Regions from separate parts of the Vibrio sp. THAF64 genome, predicted to be linked through region 1. Evidence: predicted binding sites of a transcription regulator. Region 1 holds the regulator's gene; each other region holds the start of a gene.
What was found. Region 1 encodes PurR, which represses purine synthesis genes. Its sites were predicted from a motif close to TNANGNAAACGTTTNCNTNA; they were not measured.
Positions count from the first base shown of each region.

Region 2: purM (phosphoribosylformylglycinamidine cyclo-ligase) is a predicted target of PurR. The motif match lies at 7,809-7,828, and genes of this name have one in related genera.
Region 3: FIU99_RS00585 (NCS2 family permease) is a predicted target of PurR. The motif match lies at 8,956-8,975, and genes of this name have one in related genera.

Region 1 is NZ_CP045355.1:2,424,409-2,434,854, reverse strand. Features, by position in the region: gene glgC (glucose-1-phosphate adenylyltransferase) at 461-1,678, shown strand; gene glgA (glycogen synthase GlgA) at 1,668-3,125, shown strand; gene FIU99_RS11110 (alpha/beta fold hydrolase) at 3,292-4,095, shown strand; gene FIU99_RS11105 (DUF2007 domain-containing protein) at 4,092-4,403, opposite strand; gene FIU99_RS11100 (TVP38/TMEM64 family protein) at 4,400-5,095, opposite strand; gene FIU99_RS11095 (TfoX/Sxy family DNA transformation protein) at 5,235-5,828, opposite strand; cyclic di-GMP riboswitch class I at 6,015-6,101, opposite strand; gene purR (HTH-type transcriptional repressor PurR) at 6,247-7,254, opposite strand; gene torD (molecular chaperone TorD) at 7,471-8,118, opposite strand; gene torR (two-component system response regulator TorR) at 8,356-9,069, shown strand; gene elyC (envelope biogenesis factor ElyC) at 9,122-9,925, opposite strand; gene cmoM (tRNA uridine 5-oxyacetic acid(34) methyltransferase CmoM) at 10,040-10,446, shown strand, end outside.
Region 2 is NZ_CP045355.1:828,753-839,198, forward strand. Features, by position in the region: gene purL (phosphoribosylformylglycinamidine synthase) at 295-4,191, shown strand; gene FIU99_RS03795 (DUF3622 domain-containing protein) at 4,359-4,709, shown strand; gene FIU99_RS03800 (DUF4250 domain-containing protein) at 4,768-4,959, opposite strand; gene FIU99_RS03805 (YaeP family protein) at 4,959-5,165, opposite strand; gene FIU99_RS03810 (tellurite resistance TerB family protein) at 5,292-5,942, opposite strand; gene purN (phosphoribosylglycinamide formyltransferase) at 6,059-6,700, opposite strand; gene purM (phosphoribosylformylglycinamidine cyclo-ligase) at 6,704-7,744, opposite strand; gene upp (uracil phosphoribosyltransferase) at 7,923-8,549, shown strand; gene rluF (23S rRNA pseudouridine(2604) synthase RluF) at 8,620-9,654, opposite strand; gene smrA (DNA endonuclease SmrA) at 9,783-10,364, opposite strand.
Region 3 is NZ_CP045355.1:119,048-129,493, forward strand. Features, by position in the region: gene FIU99_RS00550 (FecR domain-containing protein) at 1-944, shown strand, start outside; gene FIU99_RS00555 (TonB-dependent receptor) at 1,043-4,135, shown strand; gene FIU99_RS00560 (Slam-dependent surface lipoprotein) at 4,292-4,993, shown strand; gene FIU99_RS00565 (surface lipoprotein assembly modifier) at 5,066-6,544, shown strand; gene exbB (tonB-system energizer ExbB) at 6,688-7,581, shown strand; gene exbD (TonB system transport protein ExbD) at 7,595-8,026, shown strand; gene FIU99_RS00580 (energy transducer TonB) at 8,023-8,919, shown strand; purine riboswitch at 9,017-9,116, shown strand; gene FIU99_RS00585 (NCS2 family permease) at 9,172-10,446, shown strand, end outside.

The sequences.
Region 1 (10,446 bases):
GAGTAATCAATGGATATTGTTCAGAACAATGGATTAGCTAAGAAATGCATTCGGATTAGGTGATTCATGAAACTGCCATCTGCTCGTAATATCATCTTGGCAATAAATTGTGAACTGCGATCAAAGTCACCACTTTGTATGCGTCGTGTTAACGGCTTGTGTTAAAAGCCCTTGATTCTGTGAGCTGCTTCAGGGCAGGGCAAAGTAAACTTTGTCGCGTTCAAGGTATAGCATCTTTTAAATTGTAAATTTAACGAAATACGGTAATTTATAGTAAACCCTGTGCACAAAGAATTGATGATTATTAGACGAAACATAAAATGGATTTATGTTCGAAAAAACAGGCTAAGCATTCCATATCGTATGTCTGCGTGAAATCAGACTAGCAACTAGGAAGACAAAGATAAGTCCCCGAAATAGAAACTTATCCGCAATTAAAAATTATTATGGAGAATAAATAATGGCTGGTGTTTTAGGAATGATCCTTGCTGGTGGTGAAGGTTCACGCCTTCGTCCGTTGACAGAGTCTCGTAGCAAGCCCTCGGTTCCTTTTGGCGGTAGTTACCGTCTTATTGATTTCGCTTTAAACAACTTCGTTAATGCTGATTTGATGCGCATCTATGTGTTGACTCAGTTTAAATCCCAATCCCTGTTCCATCACCTTAAGAAAGGTTGGAATATCAGTGGCATCACTGATCGATTCATCGACCCAATCCCTGCGCAGATGCGCACCGGTAAACGTTGGTATGAAGGCACGGCGGATGCGATCTATCAGAACTTACGTTTTATGGAGTTGGCTGAGCCCGATCAAGTGTGCATCTTTGGTTCTGACCATATCTATAAAATGGACATCAAACAGATGCTCGATTTTCATAAAGAAAAACAAGCATCACTGACGGTTTCGGCATTGCGTATGCCACTGTCTGAGGCTTCTCAGTTCGGTGTTATTGAAGTAGATGAAGACGGACGAATGATCGGCTTTGAAGAGAAGCCAGCGCAGCCTAAGCCGATTCCTGGTGATCCTCAACATGCGTTGGTTTCAATGGGTAACTATGTATTTGAAGCCCAACCACTGTTTGCTGAACTGATTGAAGACGCGGATAACCCAGACTCTTCTCACGATTTCGGCAAAGACATCATTCCAAAAATGTTCCCGCGTGGTGATGTGTTTGTTTATGATTTCAGTACCAACCGAATTACTGGCGAGAAAGAAGAAGTTTATTGGCGTGATGTCGGTACGATTGATGCCTACTGGCAGGCGCACATGGACTTGCTTGAGAAAGATGCTCCATTCTCTCTTTATAACCGAAAGTGGCCTCTTCACACATTTTACCCAGCACTACCGCCTGCAACATTTACTGACTCGGATAATGGCCGTGTGCAGATCATTGACAGTCTAGTATGTAACGGCAGTTATGTTCGTGGCTCACGAATCGAAAAATCTGTACTAGGTTTCCGCAGTAATATTGCATCTGCGTGTGATATTAGCGAAAGTATCCTTTTGGGCGACGTGAAAGTAGGCGAGGGTTGTGTACTACGTCGCGTCATCATCGACAAAGACGCAGATATTGCACCTGGTACGCAAATTGGTGTGAACCTCACGGAAGACAAAAAGCACTTCCACGTCTCTGATGATGGTATTGTTGTCATTCCTAAAGGAGCACGAATTGGCTACTAAGAATTTATCTATTCTGTTTGTAGCATCGGAAGTTGAAGGACTCATCAAGAGTGGTGGCTTGGCCGACGTGGCCAAGGCGCTACCCGAGGCTCTCCTCAAACTTAATCAAGATGTACGAGTAACATTACCTGCTTATCAAAAAATTCCTCAAGTCACATCAGCTCCAGTGGTGTTGAAGACGACACTCGCGCACTGGCCTCATACTGAGTATTTGGTTCGGGAGCTGCACGTTGCAGGCTTAAAAGCCTACGCGATTGATTGTCCTAAGTACTTTGATCGTCCAGAGATGTATGCCGAAAACAATCAGGCATACAGCGACAATGGTGAGCGCTTCGCTTTCTTTAGTGCTGCCTGTCTGGATATGTTGCCTAAGCTGGGTTTCCAACCGGATATTATTCACGCTAACGACTGGCATACGGGATTTGTCCCTTATCTGCTCAAACACCGATATGGCCGCACAGACTTTTTTGCACAAACCAGAAGTATCCTGTCTGTGCACAATGCGGTATTTAAAGGTGTATTCAGCTACGAGGAGCTTCAGGTTTTGCCTGAAATGCATACTCGCTACGCACCGGACGCGGCAGTAAGCTCAACACACGTAACCATGTTAAAAGCGGGTGTGATGAATGCTGACAAGATCAATGCAGTCAGCCCAACTTATGCAGAAGAGCTCAAAACAGAACTAGGTAGCCATGGTATGGCTGCTGAGTTCAAACAGCGAGAAGGCGACTTAGTTGGTATATTGAACGGCTGTGACTATTCTGCTTGGAATCCGGAGACTGATCATTACTTGCCAACCAATTACAAGGCGAATCGTCAAAGTATGGTGCGCGGCAAAAAAGCCTGTAAGCGAGCTCTTCAGGAGCGCGTTGGCTTAGCAGAAAATGACGGCGCAGTGTATGGCATGGTATGTCGGCTGACGAACCAGAAAGGTGTCCATTACTTACTGCCGATACTCGACCAGTTTTTGCGTTATGAGGTTCAGCTGGTCATTGTTGGTACAGGTGACCCAGTTCTGGCATCTAAGCTTAAAGATATCGAAGCCTTACACAGTGATAAGTTCAAGTTTATAGAGGCCTACGACAACGAATTGGCTCATCTGGTGGAAGCTGGGTCTGATTTCTTCCTAATGCCGTCTGAGTTTGAACCCTGTGGCTTAAACCAGATCTACAGCATGGCTTATGGCACATTGCCGATTGTTCGGGGTGTTGGAGGATTAAAAGACAGTGTTAACGATTATGATGCTGATCCAGAGACCGCTACTGGCTTTGTGTTTGAACTGCCAGAGCCTAAAGAACTGCTTTTAACGCTGCAACGCTCATTGCTGTTGTACGCTCAGCAGCCCGGTGAACTCAAGCGTGTTCAGTTATACGCAATGCAACAAGATTTTTGCTGGAACAAAGCGGCGGATGAGTATTTGAGTTTGTATCACAGTGCATTAGATTGATAACAATTACTATGAAAAAAGGCGCCTATATGGCGCCTTTTTTGAGTTAAATTTAGGGTTAATTTGTGGTAATTGTGGGCTTAATTGGCATAAGCTGACTTAAAAGATAGAGAGTTTGTGATACTCTGCCCGACACAAAATTATTGACCTAACTGATTGCGAGAATATGAGCGAAACGCTTCTCTTCCATAAAACATATTTGCACCCAACCAGTAATGAGTGGGTGGTTTTTGTGCATGGTGCAGGTGGCAGTTCATCTATCTGGTTCAAGCAGATCAAAGCTTATCGACAGCATTTTAACTTACTGTTGGTGGATCTTCGTGGACACGGTAAGTCTAACCCTTTCATCAAAGAGTTGATCTCAAATCGTTATACATTCAAAGCGGTTACCGCGGATATTCTTAAGGTTTTGGACCATTTAAAGATTACATCAGCGCATTTCGTTGGTATGTCTTTAGGAACCATTATCGTAAGAAACTTGGCAGAGATGTCGACTGGCCGGGTTAAGTCTATGGTTCTAGGAGGCGCTGTAACGCGTTTGAACACGCGTTCACAAGTTTTGGTGAAGCTGGGTAACTTGTGTAAGCACATCGTGCCTTATATGTGGTTGTACAGCTTATTTGCTTATATCGTCATGCCACAGCGTACACAAAAAGAATCCCGCCACCTGTTTATCCGCGAAGCGAAGAAGCTATGCCAGAAAGAGTTTAAACGTTGGTTTATTCTCACGGCTGATGTGAATCCGATGATGCGATACTTTAAAGAGCGTGAATTACCAATTCCTACATTGTATCTAATGGGGGAAAGGGACTACATGTTTATTCGCCCGGTCAAAGAAATGGTCGCAGCGCACCAGAAAAGTACGCTACTGGAAATTCCCGATTGTGGCCACGTGTGCAACGTAGAGCGTCCAGAAGAATTTAATCAACACTCTATTGCCTTCATTAAACAACAAGCCATTACCAACTAAGCAGGGCCAGCGGCACCACACTGCCAGCAGATAGCGAATTGTGCTTCGTTAGTTTCTCCGCATTCCTCACATTGCCATTCCGAGCCAACCAGTGTTTGCTGCATATATTGTTCAATGATAGCGCTGGCTTGATTATACATCTTGCTATCGAGAAGCCATATATAGGGTTGGGAGTTTTCACCGAAAGGGACTTCACCCTGCAAGCCAAACATACCTTCTCCTCGCACTTCACATGGAATGCAGTTTGATTTAAGAAGCTCGCAAACAATGTGAGCTTCTGGTGGGTTATTGGCGGTGAATATCTTCAAGAAGGGCTCCCATTTTGTGCTTGAGGCGCGCCTTTAATTTTTGCCATCACCCATTTAGCAATGACAGGGAAAAGCCCTAGTAGTGCGAATGAGGCTAAGACAGACGGAGATACGATTCCTGACAAGCTGTCAATTTGTGCCAATTGTGTACCTGCATTCAGATACACCGCAGTGCCTGGCAGCATACCTAACTGGCTAACGAGATAAAATCTCGCTGTTGAAAGTGGTGTCAGACCCATTAGAAGGTTGATCAGGAAAAACGGGAACACGGGGATCAGGCGCAATGAAAACAAGTAAAAAGCACCGTCTCTTTCAACGCCTTGGTTGATGGCATTCAGCTTGTCACCAAACTTACTCTGAACCCAGTCACGCAAGAGGAAACGACTGCTCAAAAAGGCTAGTGTCGCACCTATGGTACTGGCAAAAGAAACAAGTAGTAGACTGGTCCAGAAACCAAACAAAGCTGCGCCGAGGAGAGTGACCACCGCTGCACCAGGGATCGAAAAGGCGGTAATGGCGACATAAGCCAAGAAATAAGTAACGGCTGCAAGCACAAAGTTGTTATTGATGTATTCAGAAAGCGCTATTTGTTGGGCTTTCGCGTTTTCTAAGGTGAGGTATTGACCAAAGTTAATACCGAGAAAAACGATCAGGCCAACCAGCAGGACACCCAACACAAGTTTCTTATTCATAACGACTTCCTCTGTTTCGAGTCTCAGGCTTTCGACTCAATAAAAATTGTTAACAAATAAGAACCGTTTGGCAAAGATTAAATTTCACAAACAATAAAAAAGCCAACCTGAGTGGTTGGCTTTTCATCAATTTTGTCGATCAGTTGTTCAGTTTGTTGACCAGCTCTTGTCGTCGCTCTGGTGGAATCACTGACCAGTGTTTTCCGTTAATCGCCCCTTCAAGCGCCCATAGCAATTCAAGAGAGACCTCAGCAGAGTGCGTTGCCTGAATGGCCCTAAACGCTTCTACTGAACCTGCCTCTTCAAGGTTTTCAACGCTATCGATACCTGCTTTCTTTAGCATTCGTTCTGTTGCCAGACGGAGGTTCGGTAGGTCTTTGAGGCGATTTGGTCGTGTTTTAGCCTGCGACGTTTTCTCTTTCTTAGCTATCGCCAATGCACTTTGTGCGAGGGCGAGAGCACGAGTTGGGCAGGAAGCCACATCGTCAGTTAAAGCGAAATATTTGGTAACGACCGGAAAACCTCGTTTTTTATAAACGTAGGGTTCTAAGCCTTCAGATTTGAATTGACTAGCCAGTTTGTCATCCGCGCGGATGTGAAGCTTATCGTTGACCACCAATGCGAACATTGTGTCGTCTGCGAAGATTCCGAATCCGCCGAACATCGAACGCGATTTTATACGACCAAGCTGATCAAAAAGCCGCATCGAGTCTTTAAGTATTGGTTTATCCATGCTGTGTTATCTCGGTGTATATTATTATACGCCACCAAATTCAGGTCCGAGAGAATAGCAAAATAATGCAGATAAAGTGTCAGTAAGGTGTCATACCGAAATAAAACTCACACGTTAGTTACTTAGCTCTAGATAACAATTACAGTGTACTGTTTTAAACGATACGGATCGTTTGCATTTTTGCCCATCGGCAACCCCGCTACCTTTCAGTCTCCTGAGTCAGGCCGGAAGCTTTGCGTCCCACTCTTTCGAAGTGGTTTGCCCTGTTCGTGGCATTAGTCGAACATTTTAAGGATAAATAAAATTTGAGGTAAGTATCACATCTCTATTGATCAAATGTGATCTTGGTTCAAGGAAATTGCGTGAAAATGATATGTCCGACTAATAGATTGAGTTATTAGTCGGACTATTGAGCATGCTATTTGTTTAAGTTGTACACCGTATCACGCACGACAATTTCAGGGTGCATTTCGAATACACGCTTTTCGTGTTCTTTGTCCTTGATACGCTCTAGAAGGATTTCAAACGCGTTTTTACCAACACGACGTTTAGGTTGGTGAACCGTTGTTAGCGGTGGTGAGAAGTACTCTGCAAGCTCAATGTTATCGTAACCAATCACAGAAATATCTTCAGGTACGCGAATACCTTTCTGCTGTAGACGACTCATTAAGCCAAGTGCCATAGTATCGTTGAAGCAGAATACTGCGGTTGGCTTGTCGTCCATGGCGACAATTTTGTCTGCCGCTAATACCGCAGTATCACATTCGAAGTTACCTTCAAGAATCCAATCTTCTTTCACGGTTAGATTCGCTTCATCCATTGCACGACGGAATCCTAGGATGCGTTCCTGACAAGCTGCCTTTTCAAAGTGTCCGCTTAAGCAAGCAATGTCTTTGTGACCGTTATCGATAAGGTATTTCGTCGCGAGGTAGCCACCTTCTTCTGAGTTATCAATGATCTTATCGGCTTGAGAACTCTCAGGGCCCCAGTCCATAACTACTTTTGGGATGTCTTTATGGCGGTCCAGCATTTCGCTCAGTTCTTCAGTCAGGTCAGAACACATAACCAAAATGCCATCGACACGCTTTTCTGCCAGCATGCGAATGTAGTCGCGTTGCTTTTCGTAAATACCACCAGTGTTACACAAGATCAAAGTGTAGCCTTGACGATAACAGTAGCTCTCAACACCATCGATGACTTCAGAAAAGAACAGATTGGTAGATTGAGTAACAAGCATACCAATGGTGCGTGTACTGTTGCACTTTAAGCTACGGGCAACAGCACTGGGGGCGTAATTCAGTTCGGTAACGGCTTCCATTACCTTTTCCTGAGTCGCTTCAGCAACAAAGCGAGTTTTGTTAATTACGTGAGAAACGGTTGTAGTAGACACGCCAGCTAAGCGTGCCACGTCTTTTATAGTGGCCATAAGGTTCTGTCCTGTCGATGACTGCCAGGAAGCATATTCAGATTGTAGAATAATTTGGCAGAAAGTATCAGAAACACAAAAACCGCTGTATTCAGCGGTTTGTCTCTAGTTCATTCGTTTTTATCGTTTGCGGTCACGATTTTAGACCGCAAACAACAGAAGAGCAAATAAAAAACGTAACAGTGATAAGTTATGTATCACACAATTACTATATGGTTACTCGCCTTTCAGATAGGCACAATCCAACTCAAGAAAGGCGATCAACAGCAATGAAACTGCAGAATAAAATCCAAACTCATCTAACGCCTGACACTTTTTACTAAATTGTGGAATCCAGCTGAGGAGCTGTTGCTGGATAAATTGCTCTTGCTCTGAAAACGCTTCTTCCATATGTCGGTCTTGCTCTAACTCATTAGAACGGATGATCAGATTGCCAAGGAAATCGAGCTCAATAGCGATATGGTCAGCTGGTTCATTAAGACCCTTTTCGACCTCGATGCCATGCTCTGCCATCAGCTTTTCCATATCAGTAGCAGGCTGATCATTGAGCAGGCCAGACTTGCCAATGTACATTGACGCGTAAGGCAGTGCGGAATCCTTATCTGACTTTAGAAACAAATCGCAGAAATCAGCGGCGAGTTCCAGTTGTGCATCATCGCGATCCATCAGTCGATTTAATGCGTCAATTACGCGCTCTATTGCTGGCTTAAGGTGGGAGTTTTCACCAAGTCCGGTCAAGAAAGATCGGATCTCTGCTGAGTGATACTGCTGAAGGTTATCTTCTGTGAGCTCTTTGGCATAAAGGCTCGACAGCCACCAGTATATTTCGGCACGTTTTTCGTTGAATGCTTTGATTTCTTGCATTAGTTCAGACTCCTGAAAATTCTACCTATTAGTTTAACGAATAAAAATGAATAGCGGTAATGGTGGTTGTTTCAGGTTGAGTGCAAAAATGGAAAGTTATGAACGCCAGAGACTAGGTTTGTTTTGAATCAATAAACACTCAGGTTTCTGGATAGTAAGCGGACAAAGACTAGAATTGTTACTGATTATGAATAGAATACAAGTGAAGACAATTCCAAGTGTAATTAAGTGGTGTAAATGAGCTATCACGTATTAGTAGTTGAAGATGACGCAGTGACTCGCAGCAAGTTGGTTGGGTACTTTCAAAATGAAGGTTATCAGGTCAGCGAAGCCGAAAGCGGCGAGCAAATGCGCGACACGCTACAAAATCATGCGATTGACTTAGTGATGCTTGATATCAATCTTCCTGGTGAAGATGGGTTGATGCTCACTCGCGAACTTCGCAGTCAGTCGGATATTGGAATTATCCTGGTAACAGGACGCACGGATAGCATTGATAAAATCGTAGGTCTAGAAATGGGCGCAGACGATTATGTAACCAAACCGTTCGAACTTCGTGAACTGCTTGTTCGTGTTAAAAACCTATTGTGGCGAATTGCCGCTGCTCGCAATGCCATCGACGTCAATGAGCAGCATAAAAATGAAGGTAATGTGGTACGTTTTGCGGAATGGACTTTCGATGTTCAGCGTCGCGCTCTGAGTAAAAATGGCGAGCCCGTGAAACTGACCAAAGCAGAATACGAGCTGTTAGTAGCTCTTTCCTCATACCCGAATCAAGTACTGAGCCGTGAACGTATCCTTAATATGATTAGTCACAGAGTCGATGCACCTAATGATCGTACTATTGATGTGTTAATTCGACGCATGCGCGCTAAGATGGAATTTGACCCCAAGAACCCACAAATCTTTGTTACCGTCCATGGTGAAGGGTACATGTTTGCGGGTGATTGACCTAAACAGACAAGCAAAAAAATACCGAGGCATGCCCTCGGTATTTTTTTAATTAAACATTACTATCGGAAGCTTGTATTGCTTTCTCTTCGTAATCGGATGCCCAGTCACGCAGAGATTGCCAGATACGGCCTAATGTTTCGTGCCAATAGCGCTCTGTTTGCTCTAGATAGACTGCCTTCGGTGCGTATTTTGCCCAAGCCTGTGTCACCTTATCGTGCGCCAAATAGTTAGTCGGAGCAGGGTAAGGTTTAAGGCCCGCAGAATGGAATTCATTCAGCGCGCGCTTCATATGGCTGGCTGATGTCACCACAACCAACTTTTTGCGTTTAACAAATGCCGCCGCTTGCCTTGCCTCTTCCCACGTATCTTTTGCGGTTTCGAGCAAAATAATATCGGATTTTGAAACCCCCAGAGCTAGAGCCACTTTCGCCATCATACGTGCGTTACTGACTTCAGACCCTCCGGCGTACCCAGACAGGATCAATTTAGACCCCGGATAGATGCGCATAATGCGAATACCTTCTGCCAATCGCATCAGGCCGGTGCGACTAAGCTCAGAAGTGGGCGGAATTTTATCATCCACCACATGACCACTGCCCAAGACCATAACGTAGTCGATCGTCTCATCGACAGGAAAAAATGCAGAATACTGACGCTCAAGTGGCATCAGGAGACGAGATGAAACTGGCTGGAATGCAATGAGAAAAATGCCAATGAAAGAGAATAGAACAACAAAACAGCCTGTTTTTTGCTTCCTTGTAAACATAATCAGCATCAGACCTAAAAAACCGATGATCAGCATTGCTGGCAAAGGCATTAAAAGGGATGACACCACTTTTTTCAGCTCAAACATACTTAAATAGTCCGAAAAAACACCAATTGATTTTAATTTAAGAGAATCCCTCTTTATATCTGCCTTTCTTATGACAGAATAGCAGCACGATTCGACATGATAACCTAAGCCGCCGTGACTGAAGACCGCAATTTCGACGATATTGCCCACAAATTTGCAAAAAACATCTACGGCTCCGATAAAGGAGAGATACGCCAAGTCATTGTTTGGGAAGAACTTGAACAACTACTTTGTGCGGTTAATGGTAGCAGGAAAAGCCTCGATGTGCTGGATGCTGGCGGTGGTTTAGCACAAATGTCGCAAAAGCTGGCTAAACTCGGACATCGCGTCGCTTTATGTGATCTATCTTTGGAAATGCTGCAACTAGCCAAGCAGGATATTGAAAAAAATGGCTTGCTTGAGCAGTATCGCTTGATTCATTCGCCAGTTCAGAACATTGCAGAGCATCTGGAGCAGCCCGTTGATGTGGCCATGTTCCATGCTGTGATGGAGTGGTTGGCAGACCCGAAACCCGCTTTAGA
Region 2 (10,446 bases), 1.6 Mb from region 1:
CAGTAGGGCATTTATATCAAAGTGTCATAACAAGGCAAGACAATCAGAGTCACTTCGGGTTAAAGATTTAAAATTGGGATTTTTGCTGTAATTCAAATTTGACGAAAAAAATGACGCAAACGGTTGCTTTTGGTGTTACATCACAAAAATAATTCCTTTATAATGCGCCCGCAAAGGAGAGGTGAAATCGGCATAGGTTTTTAATCCTTAGGGAATAGCTTCGAAGTAAAACAGTCTAACCCACTGAATTTATTCCAATATCACCTTAATCAATTGCATAAGAGACCTAAGCACATGAGAATTTTGCGTGGCTCCCCAGCTCTTTCTGAGTTTCGTGTTAACAAGCTTCTAGAGCTTTGTCGTGAATTAAGCTTACCTGTAACAGGTATTTACGCTGAGTTTGCTCACTTTGCTGAATTATCAGCAGATCTTGATTCTCAAGAAGTTGAGAAGTTGGAAAAGCTCCTAACTTACGGTCCTACAATTGAAGAGCACGAGCCTGCAGGTCTTCTTCTACTTGCTACTCCTCGCCCTGGCACTATCTCGCCTTGGTCTTCAAAATCGACTGACATTGCTAATAACTGTGGTCTAGATAAAGTCGTTCGTCTAGAGCGTGGTACGGCTTACTACATCGAAACACCAGCAGAACTTTCTGAGCTTCAACTCGTTGAGCTAAAGGCGATCCTTCACGATCGTATGATGGAAGTAGTTTTCACAGATTTTGACTCTGCCGCTGCACTTTTCCAAGTTGCGGAACCAGCACCAGTTGCTGATGTTGATCTACTTAATGGCGGCCGCGCTGCGCTTGAAAACGCAAACGTTACCCTAGGTCTTGCACTTGCTGATGACGAAATTGAATACCTTTACGATGCGTTCGTAAACAAGCTAGACCGTAACCCAACTGACATCGAGCTCATGATGTTTGCACAAGCGAACTCAGAGCACTGTCGTCACAAGATCTTCAATGCAGACTGGACTATCGACGGTGTTAAGCAAGAAAAGTCTCTGTTCAAGATGATCAAGAATACCTTCGAAACCACACCAGAAAATGTACTGTCTGCTTACAAAGATAACGCAGCGGTAATGGTAGGTTCAGATGTAGGTCGTTTCTTCCCGAACCCAGAAACTCGCCAGTACGGTTACAATCAAGAGAAAGCGCACATCCTAATGAAGGTGGAAACGCACAACCACCCAACGGCTATCTCTCCTTGGCCGGGCGCATCTACTGGCTCTGGTGGTGAAATCCGCGACGAAGGCGCAACAGGTATTGGCGGTAAGCCAAAAGCCGGTCTAGTTGGTTTCACGACATCTAACCTACGTATTCCTGGTTTTGAACAGCCATGGGAAACAGACTTCGGTAAGCCGGGTCGCATCGTTAACGCACTAGATATCATGCTCGAAGGCCCACTTGGTGGCGCGGCGTTCAACAACGAATTTGGTCGTCCAAACTTACTGGGTTACTTCCGTACTTACGAAGAAAAAGTGAACTCTCACGCCGGTGAAGAGGTTCGTGGTTACCACAAGCCAATCATGATTGCTGGTGGTATGGGTAACATCCGTGACGAGCACGTGCAGAAGAAAGAGATCCCAGTCGGTGCAAGCCTAATCGTTCTTGGTGGTCCTGCAATGAACATCGGCCTTGGTGGCGGTGCAGCATCTTCAATGGCGTCTGGTCAATCCGCAGAAGATTTAGACTTTGCTTCAGTACAGCGTGAGAACCCAGAGATGGAGCGTCGCTGTCAGGAAGTGATCGACCGTTGTTGGCAACTTGGCGATGCTAACCCAATTGCGTTCATCCATGATGTGGGCGCGGGCGGTATCTCTAACGCACTTCCAGAGCTTGTAGACGATGGCGAACGTGGTGGTATCTTCCAACTGCGTGACGTACCAAACGACGAACCAGGCATGAGCCCACTTGAGATCTGGTGTAACGAATCTCAAGAGCGTTACGTAATGGCAGTTGCGCCAGAGAACATGGAAGTATTCGACGCAATCTGTAAGCGTGAGCGTGCACCATACGCAGTAGTCGGTGTTGCAACAGAAGAGCGCGATCTGAAACTAGAAGATTCACACTTCGACAACACGCCAATCGACATGCCAATGGACGTACTTCTAGGCAAGACGCCTAAGATGCACCGTGATGCAAAAACGCTAAAAGCGAACAACCCAGCAGTAAACCGTGACGGCATTGAGCTCAACGAAGCAGCAGATCGCGTTCTACGTCTTCCAACGGTTGCAGAAAAAACATTCCTAATCACGATCGGTGACCGCACGGTGACTGGTCTTGTTGCGCGTGACCAAATGGTTGGCCCGTGGCAGGTTCCAGTAGCAAACTGCGCAGTAACCGCAGCAAGCTACGACACTTATCACGGTGAAGCGATGTCGATGGGTGAGCGTACACCAGTTGCCCTACTAGACTTTGGTGCTTCAGCTCGTCTGGCTGTTGGTGAGGCAATCACGAACATCGCTGCGACAAACATCGGTGATATCAAACACATTAAACTGTCTGCAAACTGGATGTCTCCAGCAGGTCACCCAGGTGAAGATGCAGGTCTTTACGAAGCGGTTAAAGCGGTGGGTGAAGAGCTATGTCCAGCACTTGGCCTAACGATCCCTGTGGGTAAAGACTCAATGTCGATGAAGACCAAGTGGGAAGAGAATGGCGAGCAGAAAGAAGTTACTTCGCCACTATCTCTGATCATCACTGCGTTTGCTCGTGTTGAAGATGTTCGTAAGACAATCACTCCGCAATTACGCACAGACAAAGGTGACACGTCACTGGTTCTTATCGATCTAGGTAACGGTCAAAACCGTCTAGGCGCAACAGCACTAGCACAGGTTTACAAGCAGCTTGGTGACAAGCCAGCAGACGTAGACAACGCAGCACAACTAAAAGGTTTCTACGAAGGCGTTCAAGCACTTGTTGCGAACGACCAAGTAGTGGCATACCACGATAAGGGTGATGGCGGTCTATTCGCTACGCTTGCTGAGATGGCATTCGCAGGTCACTGTGGTGTTAAAGCGGACATCGCTGACCTAGGTGATGACGCACTAGCAGCGCTATTTAACGAAGAGCTAGGAGCAGTACTTCAGGTTAAGAATGATGATCTAGACGCTGTATTTTCAACGCTAGCTGCGAACGGCCTTGAAGCATGTTCACACGTTATCGGTTCTGTTGAAGCGTCAGACGAGCTAGTCATCACTTCTGGTGACACAGTGGTTCTAGAGCGTAACCGTACTGAACTACGTACTATCTGGGCTGAGACAACGCACAAGATGCAAGGTCTACGTGATAACCCAGCATGTGCTGACCAAGAGCACGAAGCGAAGAAAGACAACTCAGATCCAGGTCTGAACGTGAAACTAAGCTTTGATGTGAACGAAGATATTGCAGCGCCATATATCGCGAAAGGCGCTAAGCCTAAGATGGCAATCCTACGTGAGCAGGGCGTTAACTCTCACGTTGAGATGGCAGCAGCGTTCGACCGTGCAGGCTTTGAAGCGACTGATATCCATATGAGCGATATCCTAACGGGTCAAGCTGTTCTTGAAGAGTACCAAGGCCTAGTGGCTTGTGGCGGTTTCTCTTACGGTGACGTACTAGGTGCGGGTGAAGGTTGGGCGAAGTCTATCTTGTTCAACGAGCAAGCTCGTAACCAGTTCGAAGGCTTCTTCCTGCGCGAAGATACGTTCTCTCTAGGTGTGTGTAACGGCTGTCAGATGCTATCGAACCTGAAAGAGCTAATCCCGGGTGCAGACCTATGGCCACGCTTCGTTCGTAACGAATCTGAGCGTTTTGAAGCTCGGTTCAGCCTAGTGGAAGTGCAGAAGTCTGATTCTGTCTTCTTTGACGGTATGGAAGGTTCTCGTATGCCAATCGCAGTGTCTCACGGTGAAGGCCGCGTAGAAGTACGCGATGCAGACCACCTAGCGGCGATTGAAGCATCAGGAACGGTTGCAGTGCGTTACGTGGACAACCACGGTAATGCAACTCAACAATACCCGAACAACCCGAACGGTTCACCAAACGCAATCACAGGTCTAACGACTCAAGATGGCCGCGTGACTATCATGATGCCGCACCCAGAGCGTGTATTCCGCACAGTGGCGAACTCTTGGTCTCCAGAAGGCTGGGGCGAGAATGGCGCTTGGATGCGCATGTTCCAAAACGCACGTAAGAACATCGGTTAATCGACTTTAATCGTCACTACAAAGTAAACGCGCAGATCGTAAGGTCTGCGCTTTTTTATTTGTTGAAAAATCTATAGCCAAGGGCTCTTTTTTGCGCTCTAATACCGCGCTTGCCAAGGGATGGCTAAATCCCTCAATACTCCATTAGAATCCCTTAGGAAATGAATATGTCGAACAACAAAAAATTTGCCATTCGTGTGACTGAAAAGCGTAACGGTTGGTGTGCAGAAATTACTCGCCAAGTGACTTCACGTAAAACATCTGTATCTAAGCGAGAAGCAGGCTTTGAAACAGAAGCTCTAGCGCAAGAATGGGCGGACAAAGAGCTAGCTGGTTTTATTCAAAACCAAGCGGCACGTAACGAACGAAAAGGCGAAGCACGTAAAGTTCGTGTTGAACGTGAAGAGCGCCTAGCGCAAGAAGCCGCTGAAAAGAAAGCACGTTACGAAGAAGCGAAGCGCGCAGCCGCAGCGCAAGCTGAATTAGATGATGAAGATGACTTTTTCGACGAAGAGTAATCACTTCTAATAAAAAACCGCCTGCTTAGGCGGTTTTTTGTATCCGATAACGCTTTGATTAGCGAAATTGTCCTGCTTCTGGTAGGAAATCAAAACCTGCGGAAGCGAGTTTAGTCTCCAGTGCTGACTTATCGATATCAAAATACGTCGCCAGCTTATCTAAATCACCACCAAAGTCATCTCGTAGTTTCATGTTGACGATGCTCATCAGCATTATTGGATCCATCGTCTCAAAGTTCGCCAAGTTCATTATTTATCCTCGAAATCTGAAATCAGCAGATTCGCTGCGGCAAACGCCGCTTTGTCTCTTACATGTTGCGGTAGACTAGTATCCGCCGCAATATCGTTTAACGCTCGTAGTGAACAAGTAATCGCTTTAGGCACATAGGCTTGGTCGCCACTGCCGATTTGCGCGTAGAGCTCGCGGACTAAGTCGCAGCAATCATATACTTTCATGTTGTTAACCTAATAATTAAATGAGAACTGCTCTCAAATATACACAGGCTGTCAATGAAACTCAAAGCAGCTGTTTGTTCTGGCTCAAACTCTAGGCTGAGCTGCTGGATCTTTATTCGCTTTGGCTTAGTTTTGCAGTTGTTGTTCAAGCTGCAAAGTCACTTCTGGTGCTAGTTGTAACTGCTTGGCTAACTCCTGCAAATAGGTTTTCTCCATGAAATTCTGTTCATCGACAACAATTAGAGACGCGAGATAAATCTCTGAAGCTTGTTGTGGTGATTGAGCGAGCCGAGCAATTTCGCTTGGATCGAGAGGTTTGTTTAGCTCATTGTGTAGCATGGTCTGTAACCCAGCATCCGCACCTGCTTCTTTCAGCGTGGATTCTATGCGCTGCATTTCTTCTGCATCGACATGACCATCAGCTTTTGCAGCAGCAATCATAGCTTTGATGATGAGCTCGTTATGAATAGCATCGTGGGCATTAAAATCTTCTTGTGATGAAGCGGTACTTTGTTTGCCCTGCCAGTTATTGTAAACGGTATAAGCCAGTGCCCCTAAAGCCGCCGCACCACCAATTTTGAGTGCATTTTTGCCGACCTTTTTGCCAAGTTTTTTACTTTTTTTAGACCCCATGAGTAGGTTGACTAAGCCACCACCCACAGCGCCTGCTCCAAGGGACTTTAGCGTGTTCGAACCGGACTGTTGCTGCACTTTTTGTTGACCCTGACGAACAAGGTCTGAGTTTAACGCTTGATTTAATAAACCTTTCAAATCCATTCCGGACCTCCTTAGTTTTGTTCAGACTAAATCAGGTGAGATGAATAGAAGATTAATACGTGATAACAAAAAGGCGAGCATTCAGCTCGCCTTTTCATATATTGTTTTCCGAAATGTTATTCTTGGGCGTACCCATGAGTTCCCAGTAGCTTGCCATCAAGATAAGCTTCCTTCTCATCTTTCATTACCAAACGTTCTTCAACTAGCCACTGTACGACCAGAGGATAAATCTTATGTTCTTGCGTTTGAACACGTTCGGTTAATGTCTCAACTGTATCTTCATCGAAGATAGGCACTTTAGCCTGTAGGATTACCGGCCCACCATCCAGTTGTTCAGTAACAAAGTGAACACTGGTGCCGTGTTCTTCATCTCCGGCATGAATGGCTCGCTGGTATGTGTTCAGGCCTGGGTATTTCGGTAGTAGAGAAGGGTGGATATTGATCATTCGACCTCTGTAGTGGCGAACGAATTCGCCACTTAAGATGCGCATGTAACCCGCGAGTACAATGACATCTGGCTTGTATTCATCAATCTGCTTCATCAATTCATGATCAAACGCGTCGCGTGTATCGAATGATTTCGGATCCAAAGAGTGTGCGGCTGCACCTGCTTTCTTAGCACGCTCTAAGCCATAAGCTGTTGCTTTGTTTGAAAAAACAGCGGTCACTCGGCCAGTACTGATCTTGGTTTCACAAGCATCAATAATCGCCTGTAAGTTCGAACCATTTCCTGAAACTAAAACAACAATACTCTTCATAATTTATTTGATCTCTACTTGTTCTTCATCTGCACTTGCATTGGCGATTTCACCAATAATCCATGCTTTCTCGCCTTCTGCTTCAAGCAACGCCACTGCCGCGTTTGCTTGTTCTTTTGGCAGCGCAATCACTAGACCAACACCACAGTTGAATGTGCGGTACATTTCATGAGTGGTCACATTGCCTTTTTCTTGCAGCCAGTTGAAGATCACCGGCCATTCCCAGCTATTGCCATCGATAACGGCTTTGGTGCCTTCAGGCAGGACACGAGGAATATTTTCCCAGAAACCACCGCCAGTGATGTGAGAAATGGCATGGATATCATGCGCTTCAATCATTTTAAGCGCAGATTTAATGTAAATTTTTGTTGGCTCTAGTAAGTGCTCACCAATAGTACGACCCGCTAACTCTTCGTTTTTATCCGCGCCTGATATTTCGAGAATCTTACGAATGAGTGAATAGCCATTTGAGTGAGGACCACTTGAACCTACCGCGATAAGCGCATCACCTGCCGCGACTTTGCTGCCATCGATAACGTCTTCTTTTTCAACTACGCCGACACAGAATCCCGCGACGTCATAATCTTCGCCTTCGTACATGCCAGGCATTTCAGCGGTTTCACCACCAATTAGAGCACAGCCAGCTTGAATACAACCATCTGCAATGCCAGTAACGACGTCGGCAGCAGTGTCTACATCCAGCTTGCCAGTTGCGTAATAATCTAGGAAGAATAGCGGCTCAGCACCTTGAACAATCAAGTCATTAACGCACATAGCGACAAGATCGACGCCGATGGTGTCATGTTTGTTCATATCCAGTGCAAGGCGTAGTTTTGTACCAACACCATCAGTACCTGAGACAAGTACCGGCTGCTTATATTTTGTTGGTAGCTCGCACAAAGCACCAAAACCACCAATACCACCCATTACTTCTGGGCGACGAGTACGTTTAACGGCACCTTTGATGCGGTCTACTAGTGCGTTACCTGCATCGATATCTACGCCAGCGTCTTTATAGCTAAGAGAAGTGTTATCAGCACTCACAAGGAAGTCCTCAGTTTGAAAGTTGGATATGAAATCGGCGCTATTCTAACAGCGGACAAACCAATATAGCAAACGTTTGCGCTGGTTTTTTCTTTTGTTCTATCGCAAGAAATTGAGAACGAAATCGTTTATAATCTGAAGGTTTGTTTAAAAATCACCTATGTATCCGGAGATGGAAATGAAAGTTGTTGAAGTAAAACACCCTCTTGTTAAACACAAACTTGGTCTAATGAGAGAAGGTGAGATCAGCACTAAGCGCTTTCGTGAGCTAGCAACTGAAGTTGGTAGCCTACTGACTTACGAAGCAACTGCAGACTTTGAAACTGAGAAAGTAACCATTGAAGGTTGGAATGGTCCAGTAGAAGTAGACCAGATTAAAGGCAAGAAAGTAACGGTTGTGCCAATCCTGCGTGCAGGTCTTGGTATGATGGATGGTGTTCTTGAGCATATGCCAAGCGCTCGTATTAGTGTTGTTGGTATCTACCGCGATGAAGAAACACTAGAGCCAGTACCATACTTTAACAAGCTTGCTTCAAACATGGATGAGCGTATTGCTCTGGTTGTTGACCCAATGCTAGCTACTGGTGGTTCGATGATCGCTACGATCGATTTGCTGAAAGAGAAAGGCTGTAAGTCTATCAAGGTTCTTGTGCTTGTTGCTGCTCCAGAAGGTATTGAAGCGCTAGAAAAAGCACACCCAGATGTTGAACTGTTCACTGCGGCTATCGATGAGAAGCTAAACGACAAAGGCTACATCGTTCCTGGTCTTGGTGATGCAGGCGATAAGATCTTCGGTACAGTATAAATCGAAGATTGAAAGAAAATTATAAAGGGAGCCATTGGCTCCCTTTTTATGATCATGTTGCGCTAAACGACTATTTCTTCAAACTTAATGTACCGCCTGTACGAGGCTTGTTTGATGGTCGCTGAGCGGGCTTATCTGACTTTGGCTTGTAGACGCTTTTGCCTTTATTGGTGCTCGGTTTAGATTTGGAATCGGATTTTCCTCCCCGCCCTTTTTTAGAATTAGGAGCATGGCGAAATTCTTCGGCATTTTTGCCCTTGAAGGTGCGCTGCTTTTGATTACGGCGAGCTTTCGACTCCTGATTTTCTTCACGACTGTCGAATAGTTTGGCGTCAGTTGCTTTGCGAATGTTGCGACCACGTGCATCCACTTTTGAGGCGTCTTCCGTTCCACTCGATGACTCACACATAGCGAGAATTTCTCCGATCTCGTCGTCGCTTAGGTAGCGCCACTGACCGTTCGGGATTCCATCGAGGGTGATATTCATAATGCGAACGCGACGAAGCTTGAATACTTCGTAACCCAGAGCTTCACACATACGACGAATTTGTCGGTTCAGGCCCTGAGTGAGGACAATGCGGAAAGAGAACTTTGTTTCTTTACTGACTTTACACGGAAGCGTTGTGGTATCGAGGATATCCACACCCGAGCTCATTTTTTTGATGAACTGTTCAGTAATGGGTTTATCGACACGGACAACATACTCTTTTTCGTGATTGTTGCCGGCACGGAGAATCTTGTTGACGATATCACCGTCATTGGTCAGAAAGATCAAGCCATCAGATGGTTTGTCTAGACGACCGATAGGAAAGATACGCTTCTTGTGGCCAATGAAATCAACAATGTTGCCGGGAATATCACGTTCAGTGGTACAGGTGATGCCAGTCGGCTTATTCAAAGCGATATAAACAGGCTTGTCTGTTACGGCGCTGATCGGCTTATCATCAACGCAAACATCGTCGCCCGGTAGAACTTTAGTCCCCATTTCAGGGACTTTGCCATTAATCGTGACACGACCCTGTTCAATCAGGCGGTCGGCTTCGCGGCGTGAGCAAAAGCCCGTCTCACTAATGAATTTGTTTAAGCGTTTGGCATCTTGTGACATGTTGTTCTCTCTAACGTTTCACAACGGCATTAATCTAAAAATGAAAAAGCAGCCCGTTAGGCTGCCTGAACATTCTAGCACTGTTATGCCATCTGAGTAAGTTTAATATTACTTAGAAGATATCTTGGTTAACCAAGACGCTTTTGATGACGTTCTCGGTTTTCGAGTTTCTTATCTGAACTTTTGCGCAGCATGACATAAACGGCGCCGCTGCCACCATGAAAGCGCTGTGCACTATGAACGCATTGTACGTCGCGAATTTGTTCTAACCATTGTGCTACATAGCTTTTCATTAGGGCTGGTGGATTAGATTTCTCACCACGGCCGTGAACGATGACGACCGTTCTGATATCCATTTTTATGCACTGTTTGAGGAATTTAACCACTTCATCCCGAGCTTCCTTCAAGGTGCGGCGGTGCAAATCAAGACGGGCTTGGATGGGGTATTTGCCCAAGCGTAACTTTCGGTAGACGCCTTCCTGAACACCATCTCGCTTAAACTCGATGAGGTCTTCAGGCTTCAGCATGGGAGCATGGTCTACTGACAAATATTCTGGGTCATCTTCGGTTAACCAGATAGCAGCTTCGCGTTTAGCAAGCTGTGCTTCAGTGACCTTATGGTGTTTTTTATGTTCGGTTGTATCTTGTTTGATTGGTGTTACGTCACCCATCATTTCTTGGAACAAAGCGAAATCATCATCGTGAGACATAACTGCATCTCAGAGTAGGGAATCGGTAAACTTATTATACCTATGACAGCCAATAATGGTGCAGAGATTTAGGTTACTGGAA
Region 3 (10,446 bases), 1.2 Mb from region 1:
TGGAGCGCGTATCTCGCAAATCAATTGAACAGGCGTCATTGTGGATGGCACGGATGTGGTCGGACGATGTGACCGAGCAGGATAAGCGTGCATTCCATCTCTGGCGCACTCGTCACCCAGACAATGACTACGCTTGGCGACAGATGGAGTCGCTACAGCAAAAATTTACCTCCCTGCCGGATCCGCAGTCGGGTAGTAAGGTGCTAGGAACCTATCGTCAACGCGTGTCACGCAGGCAAGTGTTGATTTGGGGCGGCGTTTCTCTAGCCACCATGAGTTTGGTGCTTTCCAGTGATGCAGCCATGCCACAAGGTGAAACGGAATACGCCTCTGCCACTGGAGAAGTGAAGCCGATAAAGCTGTCGGATGGCACCGTGGTTGTGCTCAATACCGCCAGTCGCATGCGTGTCGATTTCAATCAGCATCAAAGAGTTATCCGCCTGATGGAAGGTGAAATTATGGTCACCACTGGCCATCACCTGACGCCTTTCCATGTCATCACTCCACAGGGCAGTGTGACGCCGATCGGGACTAAGTTCAGTGTTCGCCTCGAACCTGAACAGACGCGGGTCAGTGTGTTCGAAGGCGAAGTCATCGCGAAGTCTCAGCGACAGGCACAAGGCCAACACTTGCTCGCTGGGGAGAAAAGCGAGTTTAGCGCTTACCATCAAGGCCGAAAACAGAGCTTGCTCGCCACGGATGCGTTGTGGTTAGAAGAAAAAATCCTCGCCCACGATACGCCGTTACCGGAATTTATTGCTGAGCTGTCCCGTTATCGCCGCGGCGTGATCAAGGTGTCCCCTGAGCTATCAGCGTTGCGTATCTCCGGTGTGTACTCGATTCGCGATACCGACCAAACACTGGAAAATCTGCGCCAGATCTTGCCCATTGAAGTGCACTTCCGTACTCGCTTCTGGGTCAGTATTGCTAGCAAAAGAGCATGAATTACTGACAACTTGGATAATTTTTCTCTCATCGATTGAGGCTTTGACTCATTCGCTCGGTGTAGTCACTAGTTAACCCAGCGAATAAGGACATAAACGTGCAGTCTCCTTTCACCTCTAACCTTTTGTCGACGGCGATCCGTACCCAGCTTGGTTTGGCTGGTCTGGTACTGCCCATTGTGGCGCTATCTGCTCAGGCGCAGAATTTCAATATTCCCGCAGGCGACTTAGATAGCGTGCTCAATCAGTTTGCGCTTCAGGCAGGTATTGAATATTCGATTGATGCCAGCCTGAGTCAGGGCCAGTACAGCTTAGGTTTACAAGGAGATTACCAACCAGACGATGCGTTTAATGTTTTACTCGCGGATGCCGGGCTCAGTGCGCAAAAGCAGCTTGATGGTTCGTATGTGGTTGACGGTGGTGATGAATGGTCGCTGGATGCGATTCAGGTTGGGACCAGCCTTGACGGTGGCATTAGCCGCGATGAAGCGGGTGAAGCCAATGTCTATGACAAAGACGCCGCAACGGAATACCGTGGCAAGGAAGAACTTGAGCGCTTCAAAGGGGCGGACGCTTCGGACATCTTTAAAGGGATGGCCAACGTACACAGTGGCGATGCGCGCAATGGCGGTGGTATTGACCCGAATATTCGCGGCATTCAGGGACCGGGCCGGGTCCCTGTGATTATTGACGGTACTGAGCAGGCGATTACGGTGAACAACGGTTATCGCGGGGCGTCTAATCGAAGTTTTCTCGACCCGAACTTGATTGGTGGCATGACAGTTCATAAGGGTGCGCAAATCAATCCAGACGTGAACACCTCAGTGGGCGGAGCGGTGGAAATCACGACGTTATCTCCACGAGATATTGTGCAACCCGGCGAAACTTTTGGTATGGAATTCATTGCCGAAAGCAGCAGTAACTCAACTGCACCAGAAGAGCCGAGGTTGTATACAGGACAAGATGTTAGCACCATTCCGGAATATGCTAACCTCGATAATCCTGCAAGTGATCTGTTGTACAACGACCCTGCTTTGGTTATTAATCCTGATCAGCGTCAGGATGATAATCCGTTAAATGGTGAAGATACGGCTTACCGATTGGCTGTTTCGGGTATTGGGCCAAAAGTGGAGTGGTTGGCGGCTTATGCTTATCGCAGTCGAGGTAACTACTTTTCAGGCAAGAATGACGCTGGATTTTACCGACAGCCTTTGGCGGAAGGAGAAGAATTAGGAGGGCGCCAGACAGTGATTCGTCCAGAGCACTTAGCCTTGGTCTATCGCCCCGGTGAAGAGGTACCGAATACTTCTTCTAAAATGGAATCGTTTTTGGGTAAATTTGCCTTTAACCTAAACTACGATACTAAGGTCGAGGTGGGGGCTCGCTACACCAAGAGTACCCACGGTGAAATCCTTGCAAGCCGTGCTGAAGCAAGGTACTTATCAGGTGTGGCTCAATGGCCGTTAAATGAGACCAGACTGCAAGCCTACAATCTTAAACTAAGTTCCAAGCCAGATAATCCCTATATCGATTTTAAATCCAACCTGTGGATGACTTTGTCCGATGTTAGTTCAAATTCGGGATCCGGTTCCCCCAACAGCCTGACAGATGGCTCGACAATTATTAAAAACACAGCACGCATAAACTCTGAAGAAGATCGCTATGGCTTGAGTGTCAGCAACAAAATGCTGCTTGGTAACGATGTTGATTTCACTCTCTCTGGTAACTACCAATTCCATGAGCTGGCGCCTAAAGGCGACTTGAACGCTGTGATTGAGGAGTTTGAGCAAGCGCGAGCGGGGGAGCGAACGGAATACAATGGCAGTGCCAATATTGAGTGGCGGGCGACGGAGTCATTGATTTTCAACGCTGGTATTCGTTATGGCTACTACAAAACCGTCGATAACTATGTCAAAAATCGCTTGGCAGCGGGCGACACTCAAGCGTTATCTCAGTATGGCAGTGAAGGCTATAAGCTTTCTTATCAGATGAATGTGCCGATTACTGATGCGAATCGTGCGGAGTATTTGTCTGGTATTGAAAGTGGCATCCGAAATGCGGATACCAGTTTAAACGAAGAAATTGCAAATTTGAGGCAGGCGTTAAACGATGTCCCTCCTTTTCTTATTCCCATTGTGCAGACACAGTTAGATGCCAAAATAGTTGAGCAGGATGCGCTAGTAGCTCAGGGAGTCGCTGACGCTGCCACACACACATCCTATGTGGAAGATATTGAGTCAGAATGGCGTCATGATGGCCAGAATAACTACAGTGCATCAGATAATGGCTGTATTGCTGCTGCGAATGACCCCAACTACGTTGCGGGCAGCTGCTCAGCACAATCCATCAGTGCCTCTTCAACCAGTACCTACACCAATACCGAATCAAGTGACAGCGGTTGGATGCCATCGGCCTCTTTGACCTGGTTAATGACCGAAGACAGCCGCAGTTATATTCGCTACGCCGAATCATTGCGCTTTCCTAGTATGTTTGAAAGTACGGTTGGCTTTTCGGCAGTGCCATCGGTGTCATCGCCATTGGCGCCTGAACGTTCCAAACTCTGGGAGCTGGGCTATGTCTATTACTTCGATCACGCCAATATCAAACTGACCTATTTTGATCAGGTGATTGAAGACGTGATGGACAGGAATACGTCACTAAATACAACCAGCTTTACTAACTTAGAGAAATTGAGTACCAGTGGCTTAGAATTGCAGCTGGATTATGACGATGGCGATTACTTTGGTGATTTATCCGTTGCCTACAATCTTGAATATGAAGTATGTGATGAAAGTGCAGCCACGCAGCGTTTTATGGCGGACATTGCCAGCACTGGCTCTGCGGAGTATAAGCAATGCCGACGTGGTGGCTTTAGCAATACCAGCTATCTCGCCAATAAAGCCCCCCCTGAAATCAGTGGTAGTGTTCATTTTGGGGCACGATTCTTTAACAAGAAGCTGATTGCCGGAACTCGCACCTATTATGCGTCAGACAGTCATTCAGAAGACTATGTTAAACGCGATCATGTGACTACTGTGGATGCGTATATTGGTTACGCCTATAACGAACATCTTCAGTTTGAAGTACGTGGCAGTAACCTAACCGACATGTACTACCTCGAACCTGGAGCCGTAACTGGGATTCCTGCACCGGGTCGCACCATCAGCGTCAAACTGACCAGCCGATTCTAACTTCAATCAAAAATCCGCAGCTAAGACTGCGGTTTTTTTCATGCTTATTTACGGGTTCCTCTGTTTCATCCGGTGTATTGAATGAAGCTGCTAAAGACAGCGGATAAAAACGTCTGGGCAGCAGATGACAACATATAGCCTATTAAGGATTGAATAATGAAAATCGTACAACTTTCATGGATTTCAGCGGCCATGCTTGGCCTAAGCTCACTGGCACATGCTGGTTTTGATGGTGCCATCAGTGACGGTTCGCAGCGTCAGGTGGGTGAATCTGAAGTCTGGGTTCCGTTTATCCACTCTAAAGGTAAAGCAGGTATCGGTAGTACAGGTGGTAAAAAAGTCGACTTTGACGGCCTAACCGTCTTTGCCAGCCAAAATGGGGATGTGTATACCTCTGGCAGTGACCACAACAACTCTAAATACGTTTTCTCTCAGGTTGCTGGTCAAGATATCTGGTTTGGTGAATGGTCTTCAGGCACTGAAAACGGTCAGGCTGTGGATCGCGCAGTTTACTACGTGGGCGATGACACAGGCACAACCGTACCTACATCTGGCTCAGCCACCTATACAGTCGCTGGTATCAATAACGGTGCAACTCTAAGCGGTCAGTTCACGGCGGATTTTGGTGCGCAAACACTTAACGGTGCTCTTTCAAATAGCAATCTGTCGATCAATCTATACAACAACGCGATTAATGCGTCTACCGCGGAATTCTCTGGAACCGCAGTGGCGAATGGCATGTCTATCGGTCACTCTCAAGGCCACTTCTTTGGCGCCGATGCCGCTTTCCTAGCTGGCTTTGCTAAGTTTGCTGGCGACAGCACGCTAGATACTGCCTTTGGCGGTAGCAAAAACTAATTTTCGTTTTTGTCTTTCTCTTTTGGGGAGCAAGTGACTTGCTCCCATTTTTTCTCCGATTGAAATACATCAATGAAAATCGACCGTAACTTTATTCTTGGCTCACTGTTAATGGTGAGCGTTAGCTATTCCTTTTTCTCTTACGCGGATCAGGATACCGATTTACGTATCCAGCAACGCGACGCGCTATCTTCCCGTCAAAACGAAAATGCTCTTATTGAAGAAGAGCTGGAAAAAGAACGCCTAGCTGAACAGTCGGCGTCAGGCTCAGAATCGAGTGTAGCGAACACCGCAGATGAGCTTGGACCGGCATTGCATGTCGCGGTTCGGCAGCGTCAATGGGCACTGGCAGAGAGTCTGCTGGAAAGGTATATGGCGTTGGCGGATTTTGATCCTATGTTGGTGCACTACGCATCGGGGGCATTGGCACGCAATGCGCGTGATTATAATCAGGCAGAAACGCACTACTCGGCATTGCTTGAGATGCAGGAAAACTTTTTGCCCGCAGAGCTGGAGTTAGCTCGCGTCTGGTTTGAAGACAGAGAAAACAGCGCTTCTTTGTCGTTGTTTAATGACATCCTCACCCGCTTACCTGCTGATAACCCGAGATCGGCGGGAGTCCGGAATACGGTAGAAAGTTTTGTTAGTGCACTGGAGTATCGTGATGATTGGCAAGGCGCGTTTTCCTTTGGGCCGACCTACAATGACAACCTCAATTTGTCCTCGAAACATTATGAATGTCTGGTCTATTTCACCAATGGTCAGTGTTTTTTAGAGCGCAGCGCGCCCAAGGTTAAATCTGCCTATGGTATTGACTACGACGCCAGTTTAAATCGACGTTTTTCGCTTAGTGGTCATCATGGCTTGCAGCTACGCAGCTTTGCCTATGGCACCAATTATCAGAACCACAAAGAACATAACGAGCAGACGTTAAACGTGACCTTTGGTTACAGCTATCAGACTGCCAAACATCAGATCAGTATTGCACCGCAGTTTGAATATCGCGCCTTAGCGAATCAGGCGTTGTTTGCTTCGGGCGGCTTCAAGGCGGATTGGTTCACCAATCTTAGCCAGACTTCTGCTATGAAACTCGAAGTGGAAGGGGAATACCTCGATTATCGTAATCAGGCCTTTCGTTACCAATCCGACTGGCAATGGTCTGTCTTTGGCACTTACTGGCATCAGTTACCCGACAAATGGTTAGTGTTTGGTGGTGTAGACTGGACACTGAAACAAAACCGACAGGCGGTGCATGAGTACGATTTGTGGGGAGGTCGATTGGGCGTGAATAAAACCTTCACATCGCTGAATACTGACGTGGCCTTATTCGCTTCGTTGCGGCAACGTATTTATGGTGACTTCAATGCGGTGCTCGGTGAGCGGCGTGACGATACTGAGCAAAATTATACCTTAGTGGTGACCTTGCCAGAGCTGTTTGCCGGGTTTAAACCGCTCATCGAAGTCAAAGCCAATCAGACCAAGAGTAATGTTGATTGGGCATACAGCTACAAGCAGCATCAATACAGTATAAAACTAGAAAAAAGATTCTGAAAATAATCAATGGTTTACTGGTCATTTGAAAAATAAATGAAAAAACTTTTACGGATTTTTCATTGTTGTTCGGTGTTACTGATAGAGGTGCACGTGTTTGGCTAGGCATAGTGCGCACAGATAAACCGAATGTGAGTAAAACAATGGAATGCTTATCCAGAACACTACTGATAATTTACTTTTTTTTAGCGGCCCCATTCAGCTGGGCTGAAACAACGTCAGAAATCGGGTCACAACCCGTTATGCAGGAAAGGGCGACCATCGCAGAGAAGGCTGAAATCTCTGCGCTTCCTGCACCGGTGAGCGACAACATGTCGCCACCGGATTTGGTCGCCGCAACTCCTCAACACGACATGTCTCCCTATGGCATGTATCAATCGGCTGACTGGGTGGTTAAAGCGGTGATGATTTTACTGCTGGTGGCCTCAGGCGTGACTTGGGCGATTGGTATCGCAAAGCAAATCCAGTTAAACCTAGCGCGTCGCCGTGCGCGTCATATTCTTAATGAATTGCTTGATTCGGAAACCTTGGTCGAAGGCAAGCTGCGCTGCGACAGTGCAGAAGGCGCTGGGCTGGCGTTGATTGAAGCTACAGAAAAAGAGCTTGCGTTATCTGCTCGAGCAGACAATGAAGATGGCATTAAAGAGCGCTTACAGCTCAGACTCGAACGTGTTCAGGCTGGTTTAAGCAGTGCGATGGTGGGAGGTACCGGAGTGCTGGCGACGGTTGGTTCTGTTGGCCCTTTTGTCGGCCTATTTGGCACTGTTTGGGGGATCATGAATGCCTTTATCGGCATCGCTAAATCTCAAAACACCACATTAGCCGTCGTGGCGCCGGGGATTGCAGAAGCCTTGCTGGCAACAGCGATTGGTTTGGTAGCTGCGATTCCTGCTGTTGTGCTTTATAACCACTTTACTCGTGGCGTCAGTCAGTATCGCGCGCTCATGGCGGATATCTCTGCAGCGCTGATGGTACTGGTGAGCCGAGATCTCGATAGAGAGCCCGTTTCTATCGACGGAAAAAAGTTAGCAGCCTGAGCGGAGAATAGATATGGGATTTAAAGTTGCTTCGCAGCAGGATGAGTTGGCGGTCAATCATGAGATCAACATAACGCCATTTGTTGATGTCATGCTGGTGTTGCTGATCATAGTAATGGTTGCGGCACCACTGGCGACGGTCAATATACCGGTCGATTTACCAACGTCTTCGGCGGCACCGACACCTCAACCTAAGGCTCCGTTTTACTTGACCGTCAGCACCGATCTGGCACTGACATTGGGCGAGGAGAAAACAGTGACTCTCGAACAACTGCCTCAAGCGTTAGCCCAAGCTTTGCCCGATAAAGAGCAACGTATCTATTTGCGTGCTGACAAAGCACTGGATTATCAAAGCTTGATGAAAGTGATGAATGCGTTGGTCGCGGAAGGTTATGCGCAGATCGCTTTGGTCGGGTTGGAACAACCAGAGACAGCAGGGGCATGATGGGCAGTCAGTTAGGCAGAGCCACATCGCATGATAGCTTTGGCCCTTGGTTGTTCCCCGGTATAGCCGTTAGTGTCGGCCTGCATCTGGCTGTCGCGGCCTATTATTTTTACCAACCTAAAGCTGAATTTATTCAGCCGCCGGCAGCGATTCCGGTCAGTGTTGCTTTGGTTGCGCCCGTCGCGGCGCCACATGTTGAAAAGCCTGCATTAAACACTGGCCCAGAGCAAAATGAGTCGATGGACTCTATGGCGTCAATGGCTCGCCCAGAGCCGCTTGAGCTACAAAAGGAGATCCAACAAGAGGTCGAGAGTGCACCAGAGCCGACTCCGATTGTGGTCAAAGAAACACAGCGTCCTTCAGAGATTGCGACTACTGTGCCCAAGCCGGCAAAACCAAAAGAAACGAAGCCAAAAAAGAAAGCAGAAAGCACACCTGTAGCTCAGGTTCAAAAACAGATGGAAACGCCGAAAGTCGAGACGCCTTCAGTCAGTCAGCAAGCTTCGGTCGCCCAGATTAAAAAGAGTGCTCCCAAGCTTGAAGTCGAAAAAGAGCGTAAGCAGGTTCAAGGCGTATCGGGGGCATTCAGCCAGCACCTCAAACAAGTCAAGGTGAGTTGGAAGCAGCAACTGGTGCTACATCTTGAGCAGCATAAGCAGTATCCGCGCCGCGCTAAGCGAATGCGTAAACAAGGTGTGCCCTTGATAACTTTTACTATGGATAGAGCAGGGCAGGTGTTGGGCGTCAAACTGGTGCGCAGTAGCGGAACAGAATCGCTCGATAAAGAAGCGGTGGATCTTGTTTACCGCGCTATGCCATTGCCATTACCACCCGACGAAGTTAGTGGTGCGACCTTAACTTGGACGGTTCCGGTTCGGTTTTACGTTCAGTAGTGAATGAATCTAGCATTTGATTGACCAATACATACTCGAAGCAAACGTTTGCTAAATTTACACAAAAGCATTGAGATTTCACTCAAGATCCTTACAATCCGCGCAAACGATTAAATGCTGTATATGTCTGATGAAATGGATTGGACGTTTCTACCGCTGAGCCTATCTCGGTGACTACAGTTGCTTTGCCCCTTTTCTCTTCATACAGCATTGAACCCGTTTACTGTTTACCCCACTTGTAAAGGTTTCATTGTGAGTCTCGAATCAACCCTGAAAAGCCAGAATCAGTCCGGTGTACTGGAATCGGTATTTAAAATCACTCAACGTAATACCACCCTAGGTACTGAGCTGTACGCAGGCTTTATTACGTTTTTGGCGATGAGCTATATTCTGGCTGTTAACCCAGCCATTCTGGGCAGTATTCCCGGTATGGATAAAGGCGCGGTGTTTACGGCGACGGCGATCGCAGCGGCGGTAGCCACCTTGATTATGGGCATTTGGGGCAATTACCCAGTGATGCTAGCGCCAGGCATGAGCATGAATGGCTTCTTCAAGGGGATGTTGCTGAGTAGCTCGGTTGCATTGGTGTGGCATGAAGCACTGTTTGGTATCTTTCTCTCCGGTGTGTTGTACCTGATTCTGTCGATGACCAATATCCGCAAGGCGATGATTGAGTCGATACCAGAAGATCTTAAGCTGGCGATCACTGTTTCACTTGGACTGTTCATTGCCTTTCTTGGCCTGAAAAACGCCGGCATTATTGTTTCTAACCCGATCATTCTGGTCAGCATGGGCAAGGTGACAGACCCACAGGTCATCATTGCTTACATCAGTATCTTTGTCGCTTTGGGATGCATGGTGCGCGATATCAAGCTGGCGACCTTTATTTCTTTTGTCACTGCTATTGTGTTAACCGTCTTTGCTGACATGGTGATGGGGACCAACAACGCGCCGATTCCAGAGCAATTGGTCTCCGCGCCGCCAAGCTTAGCGGGCAGTTTTGGTGCAGTGTTCGATTTTTCAGGATTAACGGCGGACAAAATGTTTGATCTGCTGCTTATTGTGATTATTTTCCTAATTGTCGATTTCTTTGATGGCCTGAGCACGATTGTTGGCGTTGGCCGTGATGCAGGGATCATCGATAAAGATGGCAAGGTACCCAATGCACGTTCTGCATTGGTTGCAGATGCTGGTGGTACAGTGATTGGTTCAGTTCTGGGAACCACCTCCATCACTGCATTCTCAGAGTCCGGCATCGCTTCTTCTCAGGGCGCCAAAACCGGATTAGCTGCCGTGATGGTCGCAGGCCTGTTCTTAGTGTCTCTGTTCCTATATCCGCTGTTTTCGATTTTCTCAGCCGCCATGGTAGCGCCAGCGATGGTCGTAGTGGGCATTTATATGATCGGGCGCTTAGGGCAAATTAGCTGGGAGCAAAAAGAATCCCGCATTGCGGCATTCTTTACCATCATGTTCACTGTTCTAAGTTTTTCACCAGCCAACGGTATGGCGATGGGCTTTATTAGCTAC